Regions from separate parts of the Rhizobium sp. AN73 genome, predicted to be linked through region 4. Evidence: riboswitches for the same ligand, from Rfam matches in the RefSeq annotation. Region 4 holds a riboswitch; each other region holds the start of a gene.

Region 1 (5,836 bases), on a different contig from region 4:
CTATTCACGCGACGCGCTTGCTGCGGTGTTGATCGATCTGACCCGGCAGACCCCACGAAAAAGCATTGTCGTGTTCGGTCACAGCATGGGCGGCTGGCTGGTCATGGAAGCGCTGCGGCAATTGCGCTTCGAAGGCAGGAACAATGTGATCTCCAAGCTTCAGGTGGTGCTGGCCGCACCGGATATCGACGCCGATGTGTTCCGCAAGCAGATCGAGGTTGTCGGGCGGCTCAACCCGCCGCTCACGGTGCTGGTGTCCAAGGACGATCGCGCCCTGAAAGCCTCCTCCATATTGGGCGCTGATGTCACCCGCGTCGGCGCGCTTGACGTTACCGATCCGCAGGTGCAGGAAGCGGCTCTGAAAGAAGGTGTACAGTTCGTGGACATTTCCAATCTCAAGGCCTCGGACCCGCTCAACCACGATCGCTACGCGGCGCTGGCATCCATGGTGCCGCAGCTGGAGGCAAGCAGGCGCGGGGGCGGCATCAACAATGCGGGTGCCTTCGTTTTCGACGCAATCGGCGCAACCGTATCCAGCCCCTTCCGCCTTGCGAGCCAGGTGGTGAACCCGCAATAGCTTTTGCGGGTCCTAGAGCGCGTGTGGTTTAGAAATCCCAGTCTTCATCTTCGGTGGCGACCGCCTTGCCGATGACATAGGACGAGCCGGAGCCGGAGAAGAAGTCGTGATTTTCGTCGGCATTGGGAGAAAGCGCCGACAAGATCGCCGGATTGACCCGGCAGGCCTCCGCGGGAAACAGTGCCTCGTAACCCAGATTCATCAGGGCCTTGTTGGCGTTGTAATGCAGGAACTGCTTGACGTCTTCCGTCAGGCCGACGCCGTCATAGAGATCTTCGGTGTATTTCGCTTCATTGTCATAAAGCTCGAGCAAGAGATCGAAGGCGAAATCCTTGATCTCCTGTTTTTCGCTCTCGCCCAGACGCTCCAGCGCCCGCTGGAACTTGTAGCCGATATAATAGCCGTGCACGGCCTCATCGCGGATGATGAGACGGATCAGATCCGCCGTGTTGGTGAGCTTCGCGCGGCTTGACCAGAACATCGGCAGGTAGAAACCGGAATAGAACAGGAAGCTCTCCAGAAACACGCTGGCGACCTTCATTTTCAGCGGATTGCCACTGTCATATTCCCGCATGATAAGTGCGGATTTGCGCTGCAGGAACTCGTTCTCCTCCGACCAGCGATAGGCATCGTCGACATCAGGCGTGGAGCAAAGCGTCGAGAAGATCGAAGAGTAAGAGCGGGCGTGCACGGCCTCCATGAAGGAGATGTTGGACAACACGGCCTCCTCATGCGGCGTGGCCGAATCCGCCATCAGCCGCACGGCGCCGACGCCGTTCTGGATGGTGTCGAGCAATGTCAGCCCGGTGAAGACGCGGATCGTCAGTTTCTGCTCTTCCGGCTTCAGCGTTCCCCAGGAGGGGATGTCGTTGGAGAGCGGCACTTTTTCCGGAAGCCAGAAATTCGATGTCAGGCGGTTCCAGACTTCGAGATCCTTATCATCCTCGATACGGTTCCAGTTGACCGCGCGAATGCGGGACGCGGGTTTTACGGCGATGTTCATGTTCAGTCCCTCAATTCAGAGCGTGCAGGAAACGCAGCCCTGAACCTGCGTGCCTTCCAGCGCCATCTGGCGCAAACGGATGTAATAGATTGTCTTTATGCCCTTCTTCCAGGCGTAGATCTGCGCCCGGTTGATATCGCGCGTCGTTGCCGTATCGCGGAAGAACAGCGTCAACGACAGGCCCTGATCGACATGCTGGGTGGCCGCCGCATAGGTATCGATGATCTTCTCAGGACCGATTTCGTAGGCATCCTGATAATATTCGAGATTGTCGTTCGAGAGATAGGAAGCCGGGTAATAAACGCGACCAATCTTGCCCTCTTTGCGGATTTCGATCTTCGAGACGATCGGATGGATCGAGGATGTCGAGTGGTTGATATAGGAGATCGAGCCGGTGGGCGGTACGGCCTGAAGGTTCTGGTTATAGAGGCCAGACGCCATGACGGCCTGCTTCAACGCCTTCCAGTCCTCCTGCGTCGGGATGGAAATGCCAGCCTTTTCGAACAGCTCCTTTACCTTTTCGGTCGCGGGCAGCCATTCCCGGTCGGTATATTTGTCGAAATAATCGCCCGAGGCGTATTTGGAATTTTCAAATCCCCTGAAGCTCTGGCCCCTTTCCACGGCAAGCCGATTGCTGGCGCGGATGGCGTGATAGGTCACCGTATAGAAGTAGATATTGGTGAAATCGATGCCTTCCTCGGAACCGTAGAAGATGCGTTCGCGCGCCAGATAACCGTGCAGGTTCATCTGGCCAAGGCCGATGGCGTGGCTGGCGTCATTGCCCTTTTCCACTGACGGAACCGAGGAAATGTGGCTCATATCCGAAACAGCCGTCAAAGCCCGGATGGAGGTCTCGATGGTCTTGCCGAAATCGGTCGAATCCATTGCCGAGGCAATGTTGAGCGAGCCGAGATTACAGGAAATATCCTTGCCCATATGGCTGTAGGACAGATCGGCATTGAACTCGCTCGCTTCGCTGACCTGCAGGATTTCCGAGCAGAGATTGCTCATGCTGATGCGGCCCGCGATCGGATTGGCGCGGTTCACCGTATCCTCGAACATGATGTAGGGATAACCGCTCTCGAACTGAATTTCGGCGATCACCTGAAAGAACTCGCGCGCCTTCATCTTCTTCTTACGGATGCGGCTGTCGGCGACCATTTCCTGATACTTCTCGCTGACCGAAATCTCGGTCAACGGCACGCCATAGACCCGCTCCACATCATAGGGCGAGAACAGATACATATCCTCGTTGTTGCGGGCGAGTTCGAAGGTGATATCGGGGATCACAACCCCGAGCGACAGGGTCTTGATGCGGATTTTTTCGTCGGCGTTTTCGCGCTTCGTATCAAGGAAACGCATGATATCCGGATGGTGGGCGTGCAGATAGACCGCGCCGGCACCCTGGCGTGCGCCGAGTTGGTTGGCATAGGAAAAACTGTCTTCCAGCAGCTTCATGACAGGAATGACGCCGGATGACTGGTTTTCGATCTGCTTGATCGGCGCTCCGAATTCGCGAATATTGGTCAGGGACAGCGCCACGCCACCACCGCGTTTGGAAAGCTGCAGCGCCGAATTGATGGAGCGGCCGATGCTCTCCATATTGTCTTCCACGCGCAGCAGAAAACACGAGACCAGTTCACCGCGGCTTTTCTTGCCGGCGTTGAGAAAGGTCGGGGTTGCCGGCTGGAAGCGGCCGGAAATGATTTCATCCATCAGATCGCGGGCAAGTTTCTCGTCACCGCGCGCCAGAGCCAGCGCCACCATGCAGACGCGGTCCTCATAACGCTCCAGATAACGCTTCCCGTCGAAAGTCTTCAGCGTATAGGAGGTGTAATATTTGAAAGCGCCGAGAAAAGTCGGGAAGCGGAACTTTCTGGCATAGGCCTCGTCGTAAAGGTCACGGACGAAATTGAAGGAATACTGGTCCAGCACCTCCTGCTCGTAATATCCCTCCGTCACCAGGTAATCGAGCTTTTCCCTGAGGTTATGGAAAAAGACGGTGTTCTGGTTGACGTGCTGGAGGAAATATTGCCGCGCCGCAAGACGGTCCTTGTCGAGCTGGATTTTCCCTTCGCTATCGTAAAGATTCAGCATCGCGTTCAGCGCGTGATAATCCAGGCCCACATCCAGCGGTTTCTGGGTTACGGACGCCGGCGGTTTGGCATCCTTGTTGCGCGCGGCATTCGAGGTCAGCGTGTCCAAAATCGTTCCAATCCATGATTGACGTTGGCGACATCTTCCTCCGTGCCGAGAAGCTCGAAGCGATAGAGAAACGGCACCGCGCATTTACGCGACACGATATCTCCGGCAGATGCGAAAGCTGCGCCAAAATTCGTATTTCCCGCCGCGATGACGCCGCGAATGAGATGTCGGTTGGAGGGCTCGTTCAAAAACCGGATGACCGGTTTCGGCACCGCTCCTTTAATGCCGCCGCCCCCATAGGTGGGGGTGACGAGAACATAGGGCTCCGACACCTGAGGCACGTCCTCCTCGGCGCCGAGCGGCAGGCGAAGCACTCGCCGCCCCAACTTTAGAAGGAAGCGATGAGTGTTCTCGGACCGGCTGGAATAATAGACGATCAGCCCCATCGCGCCGCCTCCTCAGCTGATCGAGCCGATCATGTCCGGCCGGAAACCCGCCCAATGGCGTTCGCCGGCGACGACGACAGGAACCTGCATGTAACCGAGGCCACGAACGTGATCGAGCGCATCCGCATCTTCGGAGATATCGATGATCTCGTAGCTGACGCCGATGCGATCGAGCGCGCGATAGGTGGCGGTGCATTGGACGCAGGCGGGTTTGCTGTAAACGGTGACGTTCATGATTTCCTCTTTCGAAGCCGCTTTTGCGCACGGCTCAACATTGCCGATTGCAATCGCAATCGGGTGGCGATGGATCTGTCATTCAGGCGAGTTGCGGCTTGGAGCGTTTTGTTGCATTTCCGGACGTAAAACCGGGGTCCACTTTTCCTGGAAATGCTCCGGGCCACGTAAGATCACTCTCTACGCCGACGAGCGCAGGAACTTAAAAAAATGCACTGGCATGACTTCACCCCGAAGCTTGTTCTGGAAGGGGGCAGAAAAGGGCGCACGCAATTCATTTGCGTCATACACCTTCCTTCCGGACACCCCGCCCGTGGACGTTTTCGCTCAAGGCAGGTCTCCTGACTTGCGGGTCAAAACATCTATCCCGGCCTTCCCGGAGCCCTCGGCTCCAGTGACCCAAATCGGAACGATGCTCACCGCTTACAGTTGCGGGGGCAGTTTCGGCATTGCTCGGCCATGATGGCGTTGCGCACCGAATTCCCGTCTTAGCTCCCGACACTTGCGAGATCGGAAGAACCTCGAACACCACATATAGTATATGAGGAAATTTTTTCGTCAATAATTAGACACACAAAAGCCCCACCCTGTGGATCAAAAAGATTCAACACATGGTCAATGAAGGCTTAACAGCGAATGCTCGCTGTCACCCACGGAACGGGAAGGGTTGGCCTATTCCCAGATATCGATGTGAATATCGGCAGGCCGAGAGTTCTCGATCACCCGTTTTCCGTTGGGAAGATCGTTTTCGAAAAGCTTGGCGTGGATCTCAGTCGCATCGAGACCGTAGCCCTGCCATCTTTGCCGCAGGCGGTCCTCGAGCACCGCAACAGATGGACCCACGAAGATGGCGAGATCGAAGCTGACGGAGAGCTTCGTCCACGGCGCCTCGTTCAGCAGCAGGTAGTTGCCTTCGGCAAGGATGAAACGGGTCTCCGGCGCGATGGCGCGGGCGGAGGCAATGGCTATTTCGCGAGAGCGATCAAAAACCGGGACAAGAACCTCCTGCCCGCTCTGACGGACAGCGGAGACGATATCGAGAAAGCCGCGCACATCGAAGGTTTCCGGCGCACCCTTTCGCGGCAAAAGTCCCCGCTCTTCGAGAATGCCGTTATCCATATGGAAGCCATCCATAGGCAGAACAGCCGCCGCCTCGCCCCGCGTCACGAGGGCGCCGCACAGAGCCTCTGCCAGCGTGGATTTGCCGGCCCCAGGGGGACCGGCAATCGCAATGATAAAGCGAGATTTATCCTCAGCCCGCCGAAGAACGTCTTCGACGATCGTTTCAAGCTTCAGCGTCATGCGGCAAGCGTTTCCTTTGGCGCTTCCTTGGCGCCGGTCATGAAGGCGACGGCATCGGACATCGAATAATCCTTCGGATTGATGACGCACAAACGCTTACCAAGCCGGTGAATGTGGATGCGGTCCGCA
Region 2 (5,836 bases), 220 kb from region 4:
AGAACTCGAAGGTCTCGCCCTTGATCGAACGGCTCTCGCCGGGGGTCGCTTCCCAGATGCCGGTGTGGACGGTGCCATCGCGGGCTTCGTCCAGCGGCCAGGTCTTGAACGACGGATCACCGGCGATAAGGCGTTCGGGCAATGCCTTGGAGGCTTTCGGTTCGAAGGTAGGCTTGGTGTCGATGGTCTTGAGGAGAGACATGGGTGTCCTTTCTTGGAGGGTATGATCAATATCCGCGGCTACGGTCAACGAGGCCGAGCGGTTCGAGACCGGATTCGTATCGTTTGATGTTTTCGACAACGGTGCGGGCGGCGGAATGGGGCTGGGTGACGCTGGCGATATGCGGCGTCAGGAGAATTTTGGGGTGCGTCCAGAAACAATGATCTTCCGGCAGCGGTTCGGGATCGGTCACATCGATGACCGCGCCTGAAAGCCTGCCGCTGTTGAGCGCATTAATGAGGGCGTCATGGTCGAGTTGTTTGCCGCGCCCGGCGTGAACCAGAGCAGCACCCTCGGGAAGTATCCCCAGACGCTCGGCATTCAGAAGCCCGGTAGTTTCGTCGGTGAGCGGCAGCAGGCAGACGAGAATATCGCTGGCGGAGAGGATGGCAGTGAGACCGTCATCGCCATGGTGGCAGGTCACACCATCGATCTGGCGCTGTGAGCGGCTCCAGCCGGAAAGCGGAAAACCGAAAGGTTTCAGCCGCTCCAGCGCCGCAACGCCCAGCATGCCAAGGCCGAGAATGCCGACCCGGCATTCTTCTGCCTGGCGCTGGGGCAGGGCCTTCCACAATTGCTGGCGCTGCTGTTTCAAATAGACCGGCAGGTTGCGGTGAAGGGAAAGCACGCCGAGGCAGACATATTCCTGCATCATGCGGATAATGCCCTCATCCACCATGCGCACGATCTTCACCGTCTCAGGGATGGCCTCGATGTGAAATTGGTCAACACCCGCGCCGATCGAAAAGAGGACCTCGAGATTGCGATACCGGGCGATGTCCTGCGGCACCGTCCAGGTGATGAGATAACGCACTGCATCGGGATCGACGCTCGATGCATCCATCGAAAACGGCAGGTCCGGTAGCTCTGCGGCCAGAGCCTGCCGGAAAATCTCGCCGCGCTTGGCGTCGGAATTGAAGAAAAACGTCATATGAATCGATACTTCCCGAAGGTTTAAACCGTGCAGCGGCTGGCGAGTGTTTCCAGCATCAACTGGCAGGCCGAAAGTTCACCTGTCGTTATGAACTCGTCCGGTTTGTGGGCGCGGCCGATATCGCCCGGCCCGCAGATGATGGCGTCGATGCCAGCCGCCTGAAAAAGCCCCGCCTCCGTGCCGTAACTGACGGCGGCGAGACAGGGGGTGCCGGTCAATTCCTCCAGCAGCAGAGCGAGCGGAGCGTCGGCTGGAAGCGACAGCGCCGGGTAGTCGCTCATCGACGTCCATTCGATATCGATGCCGCCTGCCGCCAGCGCCTCCACGCTGTCACGCACCGGCTGGAGCAGGGCAAGCGGCAACATCCCGGAAATCGCCCGTGCCTCCAGCTCGATGGCCGAGAAATCGGGGATGATGTTGATCGCCTGACCGCCTTTGACGGTGCCGATCTGCAGCGAGGAATAGGGCGGTTCGAAGGTCGCCTCGAAGGGGCCTTGCGTCAGCGCACGTGCCGTCTCGACAGCCTTCGCCATGATGCCGGTCATCAGGTGGATGGCGTTCACGCCCTGATCCGGGCGCGACGAATGGCCGGAACGTCCGCGGATGGTGATGCGCGCGGCGGCCTTGCCCTTGTGGGCGCGGACCGCCCGCATATTGCTCGGTTCGCCGATGATTGCGCCAGCCGGTGGGGCGCATAGCTCCGGCAATCTGGCGAGAAGATGTGGAACGCCTCGACAGCCCGCCTCCTCGTCATAGGAAAAGGCGATGTGTATCGGCCGCTTCAGCGCCATGCGTGAAAAAGCCGGGGCTGCGGCGAGAACCGTGGCCAGAAAGCCCTTCATGTCGGTGGTTCCGCGCCCGTAGAGGCGGTCGTTTTCGGTCCTCAATGTGAAGGGATCGGAGGACCATTCCGGCTCTCCGGCGGGCACCACATCCATATGGCCGGACAGGATATATCCGGCGGCATCGGCAGGGCCGAAGGTGGCGAAAAGATTGGCGCGATCGCCTTCCGGTCCCGGAAGCAGGGATACTTTCGCGCCGTGGCTTTCCAGATAATCGGCGATCCAACCGGCAATATCGCCATTGGCGGTTCCGACGACCGACGGGAAACCGACGAGACGCTCAAGGATTTCGATTGCGTTCAATGGTCGTCTCCGCTGACCGGATTGTCATTGCAAAAGCTTAGAATGGACTGCGGCGTTTATCTGCTGAAATGCGGATGATTTCGGTAGATTGTTGTGACCTTCCAGTGCTTTCAGAAAATTCGTGCTGGCGTAACCGGCTACCGTCGGATGTCGTGGGCTGGGCTGCCGGGACCGGAAGGTTCCGCGCCGGAAGGGATGGGGGCCGTTTGTTATGGACCTGCTCAAAGTCGATAGTTTTGAGTTGCGGACCGTGGATATCGCGGAGGTGGATGCCGATCATCTGCATGCGCTCTCCATGGCTGTCGGATGGCGATATCATGCGAATGAATGGTGTTTTCTGCGGCAATGCGGTGTCGGTCTTGCCGCGCTTGACGAGATCGACCGCGTTGTCGCAACCGCGATGCTGTTTCCCTATGAGAATGGGTTTGCGACGCTTGGCATGGTCATCGTTTCGCCGCGTCTGCAGGGGCAGGGCGTTGCTCCCTGGCTGGTGCGGAAACTTGTTGCGAAGTTTCCCGCCGTTTGCCTGCGGCTGAACGCCACGGATGTGTCGCGACGGCTGTTTTCCGGGCTCGGCTTTGCCGGGGATTCGGAAAAAGTCCATCTCTTCAGGGGACGGACAAATTGTCTTTTCGAGATGCCGGCGCTTGGCAGAAAACAAAAAATAGAGCCACTGTCGGAAGATCATCTGCCAGAGGTGGCGGAGATCGACCGCGCAGCGTTCGGTGCTTCGCGCCGGGGCGTTTTGCAGCGTCTTCTCGCGCAGAATACGGGTTACGGTTTGTTCGAGGCGGGCCATCTTACCGGCTTTGCACTGCGCCGGGCGGCAGGAAAAGGCCATATTGTCGGCCCGGTCGTTGCGGCTGACGAGACGGATGCGATTGCGCTGGTGAAACGGCATTTTGCCGATCTCGACGATGAGCTTGTCCGCCTCGATGCGATGCGCGACAATGGTTACTTCATTGATTTTCTTGCGCAATCCGGGTTGGTGGTGATTGAAACTCTGACCACCATGTCGAAAAACCTGCCACAGCCGGCAGGCTCCGGTGCCGCAAAGATTTTCGCGCTGGCAGGCCCGTCTTTGTGCTGAGGTGCGGCACTATCGCAATTGACGCCCCGCCGCTTGCCCCGTATGTCAGAAACCGACGGTTCCTGAAGCCGAAGGGCGAAGGGATTAATAGGGAACATGGTGCGGGTGATTGTTATCGCCCAATGCCGTGGCTGCCCCCGCAACTGTAAGCGGATTGCCGTTCATCCTCGTGACGTGTGAAAGCGTCGTGCCACTGTATCCTCAAGGATGCGGGAAGGCAGATGAACGGCGCATATTCGTGAGCCAGGAGACCTGCCGTCATAATATGGACCATCGTTACGGGCGGGGATGCCCGGAAGAGGAGCTGATTATGACCTTTCCGTCTGCGGAAACGTATTCCGTGTCCCGTTCTCCATCTCCACACATGCTGCCGCTCTGTCGCTACGCGTTTTGACGCGCGCGCCTGCGGATCACGCCACTTTATTTAGACTGGAGAACATATGTTTCATTTCAAACACCTGCCGGTTTCCGCCGGTCTTCTGGCCGTCGCATTCGCGGCCTTGCCCGTCGGTGCTGCTCAGGCGGCAGAAACCGTCTATCCGCTGACGATCAACAGCTGCGGCCACGAAATCACCTTCAAGCAGGCGCCCGCCCGCACTAGTATCGGTCGGACAGAGCACGACCGAGGTTCTCTATCTGCTCGGTGTTGCCGACAAGGTCGTGGGCACGGCGTTGTGGATCGGCCCGGTTCTGAAGGGTTATGAGGAGGCCAACGCCAAAGTGGAGCGGCTGGCCGATAACGATCCGAGCTTCGAGGCGGTGGTTGGCAAGAGGCCGGACCTCGTGACGACGCAGTTCCAGTGGCAGATCGGCCCAGAGGGTGTTGTCGGAACCGCTGAGCAATTCGCTGAACTGGGTATTCCCGTCTACACCTCGCCGGCCGATTGCATGGGCAAGGACAATTCCGGCGGTGGCGATGGCGTGCGCAAATCCGTTTTCACCATGGAGCTGATCTACCAGGAAATCCGCGAACTCGCGCAGATCTTCAACGTGCAGGATCGCGGCGAGGAAGTTGTGGCCGACCTGAAGAAACGCGAGGAAGCCGCCCGCGCCAAGATCGCCTCGGCAAATGGCAAGCTCTCCGCCGTCTTCTGGTTCTCCAGCGCTGAACTCGATATCGACCCTTACGTGGCGGGCCGCAATGGCGCACCGGGTTACATCATGTCCGCGCTCGGGCTGAAGAACGTCATTGAAAGCGATGAGGAATGGCCGACCGTTGGTTGGGAAACCATAGCCAAGGCCAATCCATCGGTGATTGTCGCCGGCAAGATGGACCGCCGTCGTTTCCCCGCCGATGACATTGCCGTCAAGCGCAAGTTCCTCGCCACCGATCCGGTTGCCAGCATCATGCCCGCCGTCAAGGACGGCCATGTCTTTGAAATGGACGCGCAGGCGATGAACCCGACCATCCGCACGATCGAAGGAATTGAAACGCTGGCCGAGGCAGTTTCCGCCGCCGGCCTCGCCAAGTGAACGGTTTTTCCGTCAATCTTGGCAGGGCGGGGCTGGCTTTGGCCGCGCTCGCCCTGCTGCTTGTCGCGCTGATGGCCGGTGCGGCCATCGGCGAAACCGCCATTCCGTTCGATGTGGTGGCGAAAACCATTGCCAATCGTGTGTTTCACGCGGGTTATCCGCTGGATCCGCTCGATGAGGGCATCGTCTGGAGTTACCGCCTCAGCCGCGCCGTCGTTGCCGCCTGTTGCGGCGCTTCGCTGGCGCTGGCCGGTGCGGTGCTGCAATCGCTTTTGCGCAATCCGCTCGCCGATCCCTATATTCTCGGCATTTCCGCAGGCGCCTCAACTGGAGCTGTGGCCGTGGCGCTTCTCGGTTTCGGTGCGGGTTTCCTGACGATGCCGGCGGGTGCTCTGATCGGGGCTTTCGTCGCGTTTTCGCTGGTCAGCCTTCTGGCTGTGCGGGCAGGGCACGGCAACAGCGCCATCATTCTGGCGGGGGTCGCCGGTTCGCAGCTGTTCAACGCCATGACCTCCTTCATCGTCACCAAATCCGCCAATGCCGAACAGGCGCGCGGCATCATGTTCTGGCTTCTGGGCAATCTTTCGGGCGTGCGCTGGCCGGATGTCTGGCTGGCTTTGCCGGTCAGCATTGCGGGGCTTGCGGTGTGCCTCTGGTATGCCCGCGCGCTGGATGCTTTTGCCTTCGGCGGGCAGGCCGCGGCATCGCTCGGTATACCCGTGCGCTGGGTCTATGCGGTGCTGATCTCGGTTTCGGCGATCATGACGGCGGTGATGGTGTCGCTGGTCGGTTCCATCGGCTTCGTCGGTCTTGTCATCCCGCATGCGGCGCGCATCTTCGTTGGTGTTCGCCACGGCATGTTGCTGCCGGTGACGGCACTGACGGGTGCGGTTTTCATGATCGTCGCGGATATCTTATCGCGCATCGTCATTCCGGGGCAGGTGCTGCCGATCGGCGTGATCACCGCGCTGGTT
Region 3 (5,836 bases), on a different contig from region 4:
CTGGATGCGCGAGCGCAAAACCGAGCCGGACACCCGCCATACCGTAAAACTTGCCGAAGGATCGCAGGATCACCAGCGCGTCGTGACCGGCAACATTTGCGAGGCTTTCGGCACCTCCCGTTTCGATGAAGGCCTCATCCACCACGAGCAGGCCGCCCTTGCGGCGCATGGTCTCGGCCAACGACAACAAGTCTTCGCGATCGATAACGCGGCCATCGGGATTGTTGGGATTAACGACCACGGCATAATCAGATGCCGCCAGGCCGCTGATGTCCTCCACTTCGGCCACAGTCAGTCCGGCCATGCGGGCGGTACGGGCATGTTCCGCATAGGCGGGCGAAAGCACGGCGCCGTTTTTTGCTCCGCGGGCGAGTGCGATATGAGCGAGCAATGGCATCAGCATTTGGGTCCCGGGGGAGAGAGCCACATGCCGGTCGGACGGTGCGCCGAAACTTGTGGTGGCAAGTCGCTTCAATTCCTCGGTCGCATCAGGCTCCGGCAGGCGGGCAAATGCTCTGGCGGGAATGGGCGAATGCGGGTAGGAGTGCGGATTGATCCCGGTCGACAGGTCGATCCACGGTTCCGGCGCTTCAGGAAACATCAGGCGCGCCCTGCCGAGATTGCCGCCGTGACGGATCGAAGTCTGCGCCTTTTCTGGTACTGTTTCGCCCATGTTCTTTGCTCTCGCTTTCCTGTCGCTCGTCATCGAACGCCTGACCGGTTATCCGGACTGGCTGTTCAAACGTATCGGCCATCCCGTCACCTGGATCGGTTCGCTTATCGCGCTGCTGGACAAAAAATGGAACCGGGAGAGTGCCTCATTTTCGCAGCGTAAGGCGGCAGGCGTTGCGGCGCTGGCTGTTTTTGTAGGTCTGACTGTATTTCTTGCATGGTTTGCGCAGTCGGTTCTTATGTTCCTCCCCTTCGGTCTGTTGCTTGTTTCGTTGCTAGGCGCGTCGCTTCCGGCACAAAAAAGTCTGGAACAGCATGTGGAGGCCGTCGCCATTGCGCTGGAGCGCGAGGGGGTGGAAGGCGGCCGCAAAGCTGTTTCGATGATCGTTGGCCGCGATCCGCAGGCGCTGGATGAGGCCGCGATTTGCCGGGCGGCGATCGAAAGCCTAGCCGAGAATTTTTCCGACGGCATCGTTGCCCCTTCCCTGTGGCTCGGGCTTCTGGGGCTGCCGGGCGGCGCAAGTTACAAGGCGATCAATACGGCCGACAGCATGATCGGCCATCGCTCGCCGCGCCATGAAGCCTTCGGCTGGGCATCGGCGCGGTTGGACGATCTGGTCAACCTGCCAGCATCGAGATTGAGCGGCGGTCTTTTCGTGGTTGCTGCATTTTTTGTGAAAGGCGCTTCGCCGAGTGGGGCCATTGCCGCGATACGTCGCGATGCGCGTCACCACCGTTCGCCAAATGCCGGCTGGCCGGAGGCGGCGCTTGCGGGTGCCCTCGGCTTCGCGCTCGCCGGTCCGCGTTCCTACGGCGGTCAGATGATCGAGGCGCGTTTCATGGGCGAAGGCGGAAGAGCAGCGCTGGTTGCCGGCGATATTCGCAAGGCGCTTCGGCTCGCAAGGATCGCGGACTTCTTGCTGATCGGACTGTTCGGGTTACTGGCGATCCTTATCGCGCTATAGAAAGCAGCCTGTCGAGATTGAGGTGCTGTTCCATATGCTCAGCCAGGCGGTCAAGAACCGCGTCCACCTGTGCATCATAGTTCAGTTCCGTGCTCTCTCCACCAAGTCGCTCAAGCCATGCACCACGCTGGCGATCATCCGCAAAAAGACCGTGTATATAGGTGCCGAAGATGCGGCCATCGGGCGAGATGGCGCCGTCTGCATGCCCGTCAATAGTCGAAAACGGAAGGTTGCCCGTTACGCTCGTCGTTTCGCCGACATGCATTTCATAGCCGGATAAATTAATTCCGTCGAAGCTCTTGCCCTGCACGGAGACGAGCCTCTTGTCGCCCGTCAAAACCGTCGTCACATCCAGCAGGCCAAGCCCTTCCACCGTCGCTGGTGGCCCTTCGATGCCGTCAGGATCGGCAACAGTTTTTCCAAGCATCTGGTATCCGCCGCAGAGACCGAGAACATAACCGCCGCGGCGCACATGTGCCTTGATGTCGATGTCGAGGTCTGCATTTTTCAGCACGGCGAGATCAGCTATGGTGGATTTCGAACCGCAGAGCAGAACCAGCCGGCAATCGGCGGGAATGGTCTCGCCCTGCCGCACTCGGATCAGCTCCACATCCGGCTCCATGTCTAGCGGATCCAGATCGTCGAAATTGGAGATATGCGGCAGGATCGGCACGGCAATGCGGATTTTCGCGCCGGGCTTTTGTTGCGCCGGGCCGGTAAGCCCAAAGGCGTCCTCCGCCGGCAATTTCGCAGCATCGGAAAAATGCGGCAACAGCCCGATGGACGCCCAGCCGGTCTTTTCCGCGATCATCCGCATGCCGTCTGAAAACAGCGCAGGGTCACCGCGAAAGCGGTTCACGATGAAGCCCTCTATCATCGCGGCATCATCGCGTTCGAGAACGGTTTTTGTGCCCACGAGGCTCGCGATGACCCCGCCCCGGTCGATATCGCCGATCAGGATCACGGGAGCATCTGCGGCGCGGGCAAAACCCATATTGGCGATGTCGTTGGCGCGGAGGTTGATTTCGGAAGCACTTCCTGCCCCTTCCACCAGCACCAGATCGGCCTGTTGTTTCAGGTGCTCGAAGCTCTCCAGCACACGCGGCATCAGCCCGGCTTTCATGTGCTGATAATCGGCAGCCTTGGCATTGCCGACAATTTTACCCTGTACGACGACCTGTGCGCCGGTTTCGCTCTGCGGCTTTAAAAGCACCGGGTTCATGTGAACCGACAGCGGAACGCCTGCTGCCCGCGCCTGCAGCGCCTGCGCGCGACCGATCTCGCCGCCATCGGCGGTGACCGCCGCATTGTTCGACATGTTCTGCGGCTTGAACGGCATGACGGACAGGCCACGCCTGACGAAGGCGCGGGCAAGGCCAGCCACCATCAGCGATTTGCCGACATCGGAGCCGGTTCCCTGAAACATCAGCACGCGTGCAGTCATGTCAGAATTCTATCCCCGCCTGCGCCTTCACGCCTGCCTTGAAGTGATGTTTGACGAGGGTCATTTCGGTCACCATGTCGGCGGCGCCGATCAGCGGTTGCTTGGCGTTGCGGCCGGTGACGATGACATGCAGATCGGGTCGGCGGTTGGAAAGCGTTTCGACGACTTCTTCCAGCGGCAGGTAATCATAGCGGAGCGCAATGTTCAGTTCGTCGAGGATCAACAGGCCGATCGTTTCGTCGGCCATCAGGGTTTTTGCTTCCTCCCAGGCCTTTGCGGCTGCCGCAACATCGCGTTTCAGATCCTGCGTATCCCAGGTGAAGCCCTCACCCATCGTGCGCCATATGACCCTGTCGCCGAAGAGCGTCAGCGCCTGCTGTTCGCCCGTCGACCATGCGCCCTTGATGAATTGCACCACGCCCACCCGTCGCCCGGTGCCGAGCATACGCAAAGCGAGGCCGAAAGCGGCCGTGGACTTGCCTTTGCCGGGACCGGTATTGATCATCAGCAGACCTTTTTCGATGGTCTTTTCCGCAACTTCGGCATCCTGAACCGTCTTGCGGTTGACCATTTTCTGCCGGTGACGCTCGGCCTCGTTGTCGCTGATGTCGCGTGTCATCGCGTTTTCCTTCTCATCCAGCGGCATGGGGACCGGATGCCCCCGCCATTCGGAGCGGCGACTATACTCAATTTGCCGCACCCGGCAATGCTCCAGCCGGAGGGCCGCAGCATTGACCCCCGCGCCCGTTCAGCCTAAGGGTAGAAGGACTGACGGTCTTTTCCCGGCAACGGGAAAAGCTAAGAGGGAACACGGTTCAACCCTGATAGAGGGTCATTCCGTGGCTGCCCCCGCAACTGTAAGCGGTAAGCCCGCACTGTGAAGCCACTGGACCATAAAATTGGTCCGGGAAGGTGGTGCAGGGTGTTTTAAAGCCGCAAGCCAGGAGACCTGCCGTTTCAGGAAAAAACGTCTGCCGGGCGGGGTGCTCCGGTCAGCCGGTCGAATTGATTTGCAGTCGCGCTTTTCAGTGCGCTGTTTTCGACATCCGCACCCCGATGAGTTTAAAGGCGCGGAAAGCGGAACGGTTTGGATATTACCACAACATCTTCTTGTGCGGACGGGACAATGGAAGTCAACACAGCTTCCGGCGTGGTCGTTTTTGTCTGCCGAAGCTGTCGCGACGACACCGATCCCAATGCGGAGCCGCGCCCCGGCACCATCCTTGCGGAAGCTGCCATCGCAAAAGCGCGTGACTCCGGCATCGATGTTCGCTCCGTCAATTGCCTTGCCAATTGCAAACGCGGCCTCAGTGCCGTGCTGCGCGGTGCCGATGGCTGGTCCTATGTATTCGGCGGGCTGACGCCCGACGATGCGGAAGACCTGCTGACCGGCGCTCGCATGCTGGCCGCCTCCGCAGATGGATTGATGCCCTGGCGTGGCCGCCCCGACACATTGAAGCGCGGCATGGTGGCGCGCATTCCCCCATTCGATTTTACCGAGGAGAGATCATGAGCACCCTTCTGGACCGCGTTCCCTGCACCATCGTCACCGGCTTTCTGGGGGCCGGAAAAACCACGCTGCTGCGCGGTCTTCTCGAAAAGCTTGATGGCAAGCGACTGGCCATCATCGTCAACGAATTCGGCGATATCGGCATCGATGGCGAAATCCTCAAAGGCTGCGGCATTGAGAGCTGCCCGGAGGAAAACATCGTGGAACTGGCTAATGGATGCATCTGCTGCACGGTGGCGGATGATTTCCAGCCGGCCATTGAGCAGATCCTCAGCCGCCAGCCGAAGGTGGAGCATATCCTCATCGAGACCTCGGGCCTTGCCCTGCCGAAGCCCCTGGTGCAGGCGTTTCAATGGCCTGCGATCAAGAGCCGCGTAACGGTGGACGCCGTGGTGGCCGTCGTGGATGGCGCTGCCCTTGCCGAGGGGCAGGTGGCGCATGACATGGAAGCACTTGCTGCCCAGCGGGCGAATGACGAAGCTCTCGATCACGACGATCCGGTCGAAGAGGTTTTCGAGGACCAGATTGCCTGTGCCGATCTCATCGTCCTGACCAAGGCCGATCTCCTTGATAGTGCCGGTCTGGAAAAGGCGAAGGCTCATATTCTCGAGCATCTGCCGCGGGCCGCAAAGATCGTCGTCGCCTCGAATGGCGCAATTGACCCCGCCGTTCTGATCGGCCTCGGCCTTGCGGTGGAGGAGGATATCGAAAACCGTCGCACCCATCACGATGGTGAGCTTGACCACGAACATGATGATTTCGACAGCTTCGTCATCGATCTGCCGGCCGTGACCGATCCGGAAGCGCTGGCGGTGCGTATCGCCGAAACGGCCGCTGCCGAAAACGTTCTGCGCATCAAGGGTTTCGTCGAGGTATCTTCCAAGCCGATGCGCCTGCAGGTGCAGGCCGTCGGCAGCCGCGTCAATCACTATTACGATCGGCCATGGGCAGCCGGTGAGGAGCGCCGCAGCCGCCTCGTCGTCATCGGCGAGAAGGGCCTCAACCGCGAAAAGATCGAACAGATGCTGGCCGCGTGACATAGAGCACGTCCGGTTTAAACGGGACGTGCTCTATTGTTTTTGCGCATTGTTCAGACGCAAAACCGCACCGCGCTTTTACTGGAAATGCTTTAGATGCATATTCTCGCCACCACATCCTCGTCTCTGGACGACCTGATCGAGCCGGTTGATCTCAACCAGCCGCGATCGGATGTGGTGATGCTGTCCTTTTCGGCAAGCGATCTTG
Region 4 (5,836 bases):
GGTGATAAACCGTGACCCGGCATAGCATATAAACGAAAAACCGCCTTATTTTATCAGTAACGCCTCATAATACCCGTGGAAATTGTGTTGAATGTCTATCTTCAACAATATTAATTGATAGATATCCGATTTAAGAACCTCACAACTGGAGGAATTCATGATGCAGGCCAAACTACCCAGCCCGATCGATGTGCATGTGGGCACACAAATCAGAATGCGCCGCAAGTCGCTCGGCATGAGTCAAAGCGCGCTGGCGGGCCGGTTGGGCATCACCTTCCAGCAGGTCCAGAAATACGAAAAAGGCGCCAATCGCGTCGGCGCGTCCCGCCTGCAAGCCATTGCATCGGTTCTCGGCGTCGACGTCAGCTCGTTGTTCGCTAATGCGACACCGGATGTCGGAAACGCCAATCCGGCCCTTGGCACCATCAATGCCATGCAGTCATTCGTGGCTTCGAATGAAGGGTTTTCGCTCAATCAGGCCTTTGCCCGGATCAAGAGCGTAACCGTGCGCAAGAGCATCGTCGCCCTCGTGACGTCGCTTGCAGCGACCGAAGCGGCGGAAAACACCAGCTCGGCAGACATCAAAACCGACGATTGACGCAGGTGTGACGCTCGCGTGACGCTCGATGTGGACAATAATGAACAACGCGGGATCAACGCGTTTTCATACTGTCGACTGTCGAGAGGGAAGCATGGAGTCTACCACAGCAATACTTGAAAACGACAATGCGGACGAGATTCTGGCCCTTGGAAGGATGGTTTCCTATCTTTGCCAGCGCTCTAAATCCATGGAACTGGGCATGTCGACCTATTTCCTTGAAATGGCATTGCTGTCGCTGGCTCAGGACATCAATCTGCAGGGTCTGCCGCTGGCAGGCGCAGAGATGAACGGCAACAGCTTCGCACACGCCGATCTGCATTGAACCATCCGCGTTTGCAATTGCGCAGATCCGCGGGATAGTTCTGTTTGTATGCGGTTGCGGCTGGCTCGAAACCCATCCGGCGCAGATATTCGGATAATCCTCCCCAAAGAATTTTAACAGAAGCGTTTGTCGAGGCCCGGTTTTCACCGGGCCTCGATTTATATCAAAGCACCGCCCGCCGAAGTTCGGCAGCGGCCGCGACCATATTGACGAGCGCCGGCCTCACCTCTTCCCATTTGCGGGTTTTCAGGCCGCAATCGGGGTTGATCCAAAGCTGCCGGTCGTCAAGCCGCTCTCGCGCCAGCGCCAGAAGATCGACCATTTCTCCGACATCAGGCACACGCGGCGAATGGATATCGTAAACGCCGGGGCCGATCTGGTTCGGATATTTGTAGGTCCGGAAGGCATCCAGCAATTCCATCTTCGAACGCGACGTCTCGATGGAGATCACATCGGCATCCATCGCCGCAATCGCATCGATGATCTGGTTGAACTCCGAATAGCACATATGGGTGTGAACCTGCGTCCGGTCCTCCACGCCGCTTGAGCAAATACGGAAGCATTCCACCGCCCAGCCGAGATATTCCTGCCAGTCGCGATGGCGAAGCGGCAGGCCTTCACGCAGCGCTGCCTCATCGATCTGGATCATCTGCGCGCCGGCTGCCTCGAGATCATTGACCTCGTCGCGGATGGCGAGTGCGATCTGCCGGCACGTCAGGCTCCGCGGAATATCGTCGCGGACGAAGGACCAATTGAGGATCGTCACCGGGCCGGTCAACATGCCCTTGACTGGCTTTTCGGTGAGCGACTGGGAATATTCCCACCAGCGAACCGTCATCGGCTTCGGACGTGACACATCGCCGAAGATGATCGGTGGGCGAACGTATCGCGAGCCGTAGCTCTGCACCCATGCATGCTGGGTGAAGGCGAAGCCGGACAGCTGCTCGCCGAAATATTGCACCATGTCGTTGCGCTCGAACTCGCCATGCACGAGGACGTCGAGACCGATATCCTCCTGCCAGCGGATCGTCGCTTCGGTTTCTTTCTGCAGGAAGCTTTCATATTGCGCATCTGTCAGGGCACCCTTCGAATGCGCGGAGCGGGCCTTTCTCACCTCCGGCGTCTGGGGGAAGGAGCCGATGGTGGTCGTCGGGAAAAGCGGTAGCGCAATTGCCTGCGACTGCACCTTCTGCCGCTCGGCAAAGCCGCTTGTCCGCTTCCTGTCGGCCTCGCTAATCTTGGCGATACGGTTCTGCACGGCCACATCAGTCACCTTTGACGAGGATGCGCGTGCAGCAACTGCCCTGGAGGCGGCTTCCAGTTCCGCCGCGACGATGGCCTTGCCTTCACCGAGCGCCCTGCCGAGCGTGGCAAGCTCGCCGAGCTTCTGGGTCGCAAAGGAAAGCCAGCTTTTCAGATCGGCATCGAGACCGGTTTCCAGTTCAAGATCGACCGGAACATGCAGCAGCGAGCATGAAGGCGCGATTTGAAACGCTTCCGCACCCCGCACGGCAATTGCGGCTTCCAGCCGGTCGATAATCGCGGCGAGATCGGCGCGCCAGATATTGCGGCCGTCGATAACGCCGAGAGACAGAACACGGCTTTCGGGCAGCGCCTTCAGCACCGCTTCGAACTGACCGGGTGCCCGCACCAGATCGACATGAAGACCCGCGACCGGAAGTGTGGCAACGGCCTCCAGATTATCCTCGAGACCGCCGAAATAGGTGGCCACGAGGATTTTCAGATCCGGGGCGGCTTTCGACAATTGCTGATAGGCCACAGTCAGCGCGTGGCGTTCCCCCTCGGAAAGGTCCAATACGGCCACGGGTTCGTCGATCTGCACCCAGTCGGCGCCGGCCGCATGCAGGCGGTGTAGCAACTCTTCGTAGACGGGCAACAGTTTTGGCAACAGATCAAGTGGCTTGAAGGCTGCCTCACGCGCCTTGGCAAGCTTCAGGAACGTGACCGGCCCAAGAATGACCGGGCGCGTATGGATACCGAGCGCCTTTGCCTCGAGAAAATGATCGACCGGCTTTTGCGAGGTGAGCGCGAAATGCTGATCCTCAGAAACCTCCGGCACCATGTAATGATAATTGGTGTCGAACCACTTCGTCATCTCCAGCGCCGGAACGCCCTGACCCTGGTGCGCATGTCCTTCATGCACATGGCCGCAACTTGCATGCCCTTCGCTTTGGCTGCCGCGCGCCATGGCGAAATAGGTCGATAGCGAGACTTCTCCGCCCGTCCATCCGTAGAGTGACGGGATGGCACCGACCATCGCGGCCGTATCGAGTACATGATCGTAGAGGGAAAAATCGTTGGACGGGATATGGCTAATCCCCTTTTGCTGCTGAAGCGCCCAGTTTTCGGCGCGGAGCTTAGCGGCTGTTTCGAGAAGTTCTGCTTCGGAAATCTTTCCCGACCAGAAGCCTTCGAGCGCGAACTTCAGTTCGCGATGGCGGCCAATCCTCGGAAATCCGAGCGATGCGACTGGAATGGTCTTGTTTGACATTGTCATACCCCAGATGGTTTTGGGGGCATGGGTAAAGCGGACGCGTGCGGGCCCAGCCGTTGCCGGGCCAACGAGCAACCACCGGGACACCCCGCCCGTGGACGTTATTTTGTCCTGGCAGGTCTCCTGGCTTACGGGTCGTCGCCTTTGCCCGTCTTCCCGGGGCTTTCACCCCAGTGACGTTGATGGACAAAGGCTCACCGCTTACAGTTGCGGGGGCAGCTCCGGTATTGCCGATCCAACGGCGCACCGGATTCCTCTTAGCTCCGGGATTGAAACAATCAGGCCCGGAGAACCATGACACCCGCATTTCTCACCACGGGCGTCATGATGTCAATAGATATAAAGAAATCTTTATATCTTTATTTCATTCGAAAGCAGGTATCAGGACACGACCGCGCCCGGACCCGCCACAGCACCTGACGGCACCTTGCCCAGAATGATCATGCCGAGAACCTCGTCCTTCGTCACATCTTCCGTGCGGGCATGCCCGACCACCTTGCCGTTTTTCATCACGAATACCCGGTCCGCCAGATCGAAGACGTCGTGGATATCGTGGCTGATGAGGAAGATGCCGATGCCCTGCCGTTTCAGCTCCTTGACGAGATCGCCTACCTGCGCGGTTTCCTGCGGCCCGAGTGCAGCCGTCGGTTCGTCCATGATGAGGATGCGGGCGTCAAAAAGGATGGCGCGGGCAATGGCGACAGACTGCCGCTGGCCGCCGGACAATGCCTTCACCGGTTCTTTGAACCGCCGGAAATTGGGGTTGAGACGCCCCATGACCTCGCGGGCCGAGGCTTCCATGGCGACATCGTCAAGCGTGCCCCATTTCGTCTTCAGCTCGCGGCCGAGATAAAGATTGGCCGCCGCATCGACATTATCCGCCACCGCCAGCGTCTGGTAGATGGTTTCAATGCCGTATTTCTTGGCGTCGCGGGGATTGCGGATATCCACATCCTCGCCGTTGATGAGGATATCGCCCCCATCCCGCCGGTATGCGCCGGACAATATCTTGATGAGCGTCGATTTGCCCGCACCATTGTGGCCGAGAAGGGCGACCACTTCGCCGGGGAAAAGATCGACTGAGGCGTTTTCCACCGCATGGATACCGCCGAAGGAAATGGAAATATTGCGCATTTCCACGAGGGGCGTGACTTGGTCCGTCATTGGGGTTCTCCTCGGTTCTTACTTGGCGCGGGCGCGGTAGATGGTGTCGAGCCAGACGGCGACGACCAGAACCACACCAACGACGATGCGCTGGAAAGGCGTATCGATGCCCACGAGCACCATGCCGGATTGCAGCGATTGCATGACGAGCGCGCCGAGCATCGCACCCGCTATGGTGCCGACGCCGCCGGCGAGCGAGGTGCCGCCGATGACCGCCGCCGCGATCGTATAAAGTTCGTCCAGTTCACCCTGGGCGTTGGTTGCCGCATTGAGACGGGCAGTCGAGATTGCCGCCGCGATGGCGCAGAGAACGCCCATCAGCGTGAATATCTTCACCGTGACCCAGCGGGTCTTGATACCGGCGAGTTCGGCCGCTTCCGGGTTGCCGCCGATGGCGAACACATAGCGTCCGAAGCGCAGCCGCGTGGCAATGAAAGTCATCACTGCACCAACAGCGAGCGCCATCAGCACCGGAATGGCAATGCCGTGCGGAATGAACAGGCCACCGTCCGGCCAGGTTATGCCATTGGCATCAGCATAGTTGCGGGCGATGTTGATCGGCCAGGGATAGCTGTTGACCACCGCCACGAAACCGACGACGACGAAGCAGCCGAGCGCCACCAGAAAATATTCCGCCCAGACCGGCCGCAGCGGAAAGCCGAAACGGCGGCGCTGGTGGCGGGAATTGAGGATTGCCGCGACGATGGCGACACAGGCGACAATGGCAGCGATCCAGCTCCATGTCGCGCCGATCGAGCCGCTGGTGCCGCCGCCCATCAGGCGGAAGGTGGAATCCATCGGCGCCACGGTGCGGCCGCTGGTAACGAACCAGGTGCCGCCGCGCCAGACCAGCAGGCCACCGAGCGTGACGATGAAGGACGGCACATTCAGAAAGGCGATGATAGAACCCTGCAGCATGCCGATAGCGCCGCCAACGAGAATGCCGACCAGAAGCGTGACGATCCATGTCGCCCAGTGTTCGAAGCCGAGAAGCTGCGGCAGGATTTCCGCCTGCATGACGCCCATGATCATACCGGAAAAGCCGAGGATCGAGCCGACCGACAGATCAATGTTGCGGGTGACGATGACAAGCACCATGCCTGTGGCCATCACTGCAACGGATGCGGTCTGGACGGAGAGGTTCCAGAGGTTTCTCGGTGTCAGGAACAGCCCGCCCGAGAGAATATGGAAACCGATCCAGATCAGAAGAAGCGCACCGACCATGCCGAGCAGC

The links. Region 4 has a riboswitch for cobalamin ahead of metE (5-methyltetrahydropteroyltriglutamate--homocysteine S-methyltransferase). Riboswitches for the same ligand answer to the same signal wherever they lie in the genome.
Region 1: linked by a shared signal. The riboswitch ahead of nrdH (glutaredoxin-like protein NrdH) and the one ahead of metE (5-methyltetrahydropteroyltriglutamate--homocysteine S-methyltransferase) in region 4 are both predicted to bind cobalamin.
Region 2: linked by a shared signal. The riboswitch ahead of RBH10_RS07470 (ABC transporter substrate-binding protein) and the one ahead of metE (5-methyltetrahydropteroyltriglutamate--homocysteine S-methyltransferase) in region 4 are both predicted to bind cobalamin.
Region 3: linked by a shared signal. The riboswitch ahead of RBH10_RS22795 (DUF1636 family protein) and the one ahead of metE (5-methyltetrahydropteroyltriglutamate--homocysteine S-methyltransferase) in region 4 are both predicted to bind cobalamin.

What each region holds. Positions count from the first base shown of each region.
Region 1 covers NZ_JARWME010000002.1:2,512,002-2,517,837, forward strand. Annotated here, with positions in the region: gene RBH10_RS22310 (alpha/beta hydrolase) at 1-577, shown strand, start outside; gene nrdF (class 1b ribonucleoside-diphosphate reductase subunit beta) at 606-1,580, opposite strand; gene nrdE (class 1b ribonucleoside-diphosphate reductase subunit alpha) at 1,596-3,785, opposite strand; gene nrdI (class Ib ribonucleoside-diphosphate reductase assembly flavoprotein NrdI) at 3,773-4,171, opposite strand; gene nrdH (glutaredoxin-like protein NrdH) at 4,184-4,405, opposite strand; cobalamin riboswitch at 4,719-4,944, opposite strand; gene RBH10_RS22335 (nucleoside triphosphate hydrolase) at 5,078-5,707, opposite strand; gene RBH10_RS22340 (ATP-binding cassette domain-containing protein) at 5,704-5,836, opposite strand, start outside.
Region 2 covers NZ_JARWME010000001.1:1,653,228-1,659,063, forward strand. Annotated here, with positions in the region: gene RBH10_RS07445 (cupin domain-containing protein) at 1-202, opposite strand, end outside; gene RBH10_RS07450 (glyoxylate/hydroxypyruvate reductase A) at 228-1,151, opposite strand; gene argE (acetylornithine deacetylase) at 1,175-2,299, opposite strand; gene RBH10_RS07460 (GNAT family N-acetyltransferase) at 2,511-3,389, shown strand; cobalamin riboswitch at 3,429-3,664, shown strand; gene RBH10_RS07465 (hypothetical protein) at 3,800-3,955, opposite strand; partial or broken gene RBH10_RS07470 (ABC transporter substrate-binding protein) at 3,890-4,862, shown strand; gene RBH10_RS07475 (iron ABC transporter permease) at 4,859-5,836, shown strand, end outside.
Region 3 covers NZ_JARWME010000002.1:2,615,279-2,621,114, forward strand. Annotated here, with positions in the region: gene cobD (threonine-phosphate decarboxylase CobD) at 1-673, opposite strand, end outside; gene cbiB (adenosylcobinamide-phosphate synthase CbiB) at 672-1,637, shown strand; gene RBH10_RS22785 (cobyric acid synthase) at 1,624-3,081, opposite strand; gene cobO (cob(I)yrinic acid a,c-diamide adenosyltransferase) at 3,083-3,700, opposite strand; cobalamin riboswitch at 3,837-4,053, shown strand; gene RBH10_RS22795 (DUF1636 family protein) at 4,208-4,594, shown strand; gene cobW (cobalamin biosynthesis protein CobW) at 4,591-5,628, shown strand; gene cobN (cobaltochelatase subunit CobN) at 5,725-5,836, shown strand, end outside.
Region 4 covers NZ_JARWME010000001.1:1,430,522-1,436,357, reverse strand. Annotated here, with positions in the region: gene RBH10_RS06365 (hypothetical protein) at 1-25, shown strand, start outside; gene RBH10_RS06360 (helix-turn-helix domain-containing protein) at 161-598, shown strand; gene RBH10_RS06355 (hypothetical protein) at 693-923, shown strand; gene metE (5-methyltetrahydropteroyltriglutamate--homocysteine S-methyltransferase) at 1,087-3,435, opposite strand; cobalamin riboswitch at 3,534-3,750, opposite strand; gene RBH10_RS06345 (ATP-binding cassette domain-containing protein) at 3,820-4,602, opposite strand; gene RBH10_RS06340 (sugar ABC transporter permease) at 4,621-5,836, opposite strand, start outside.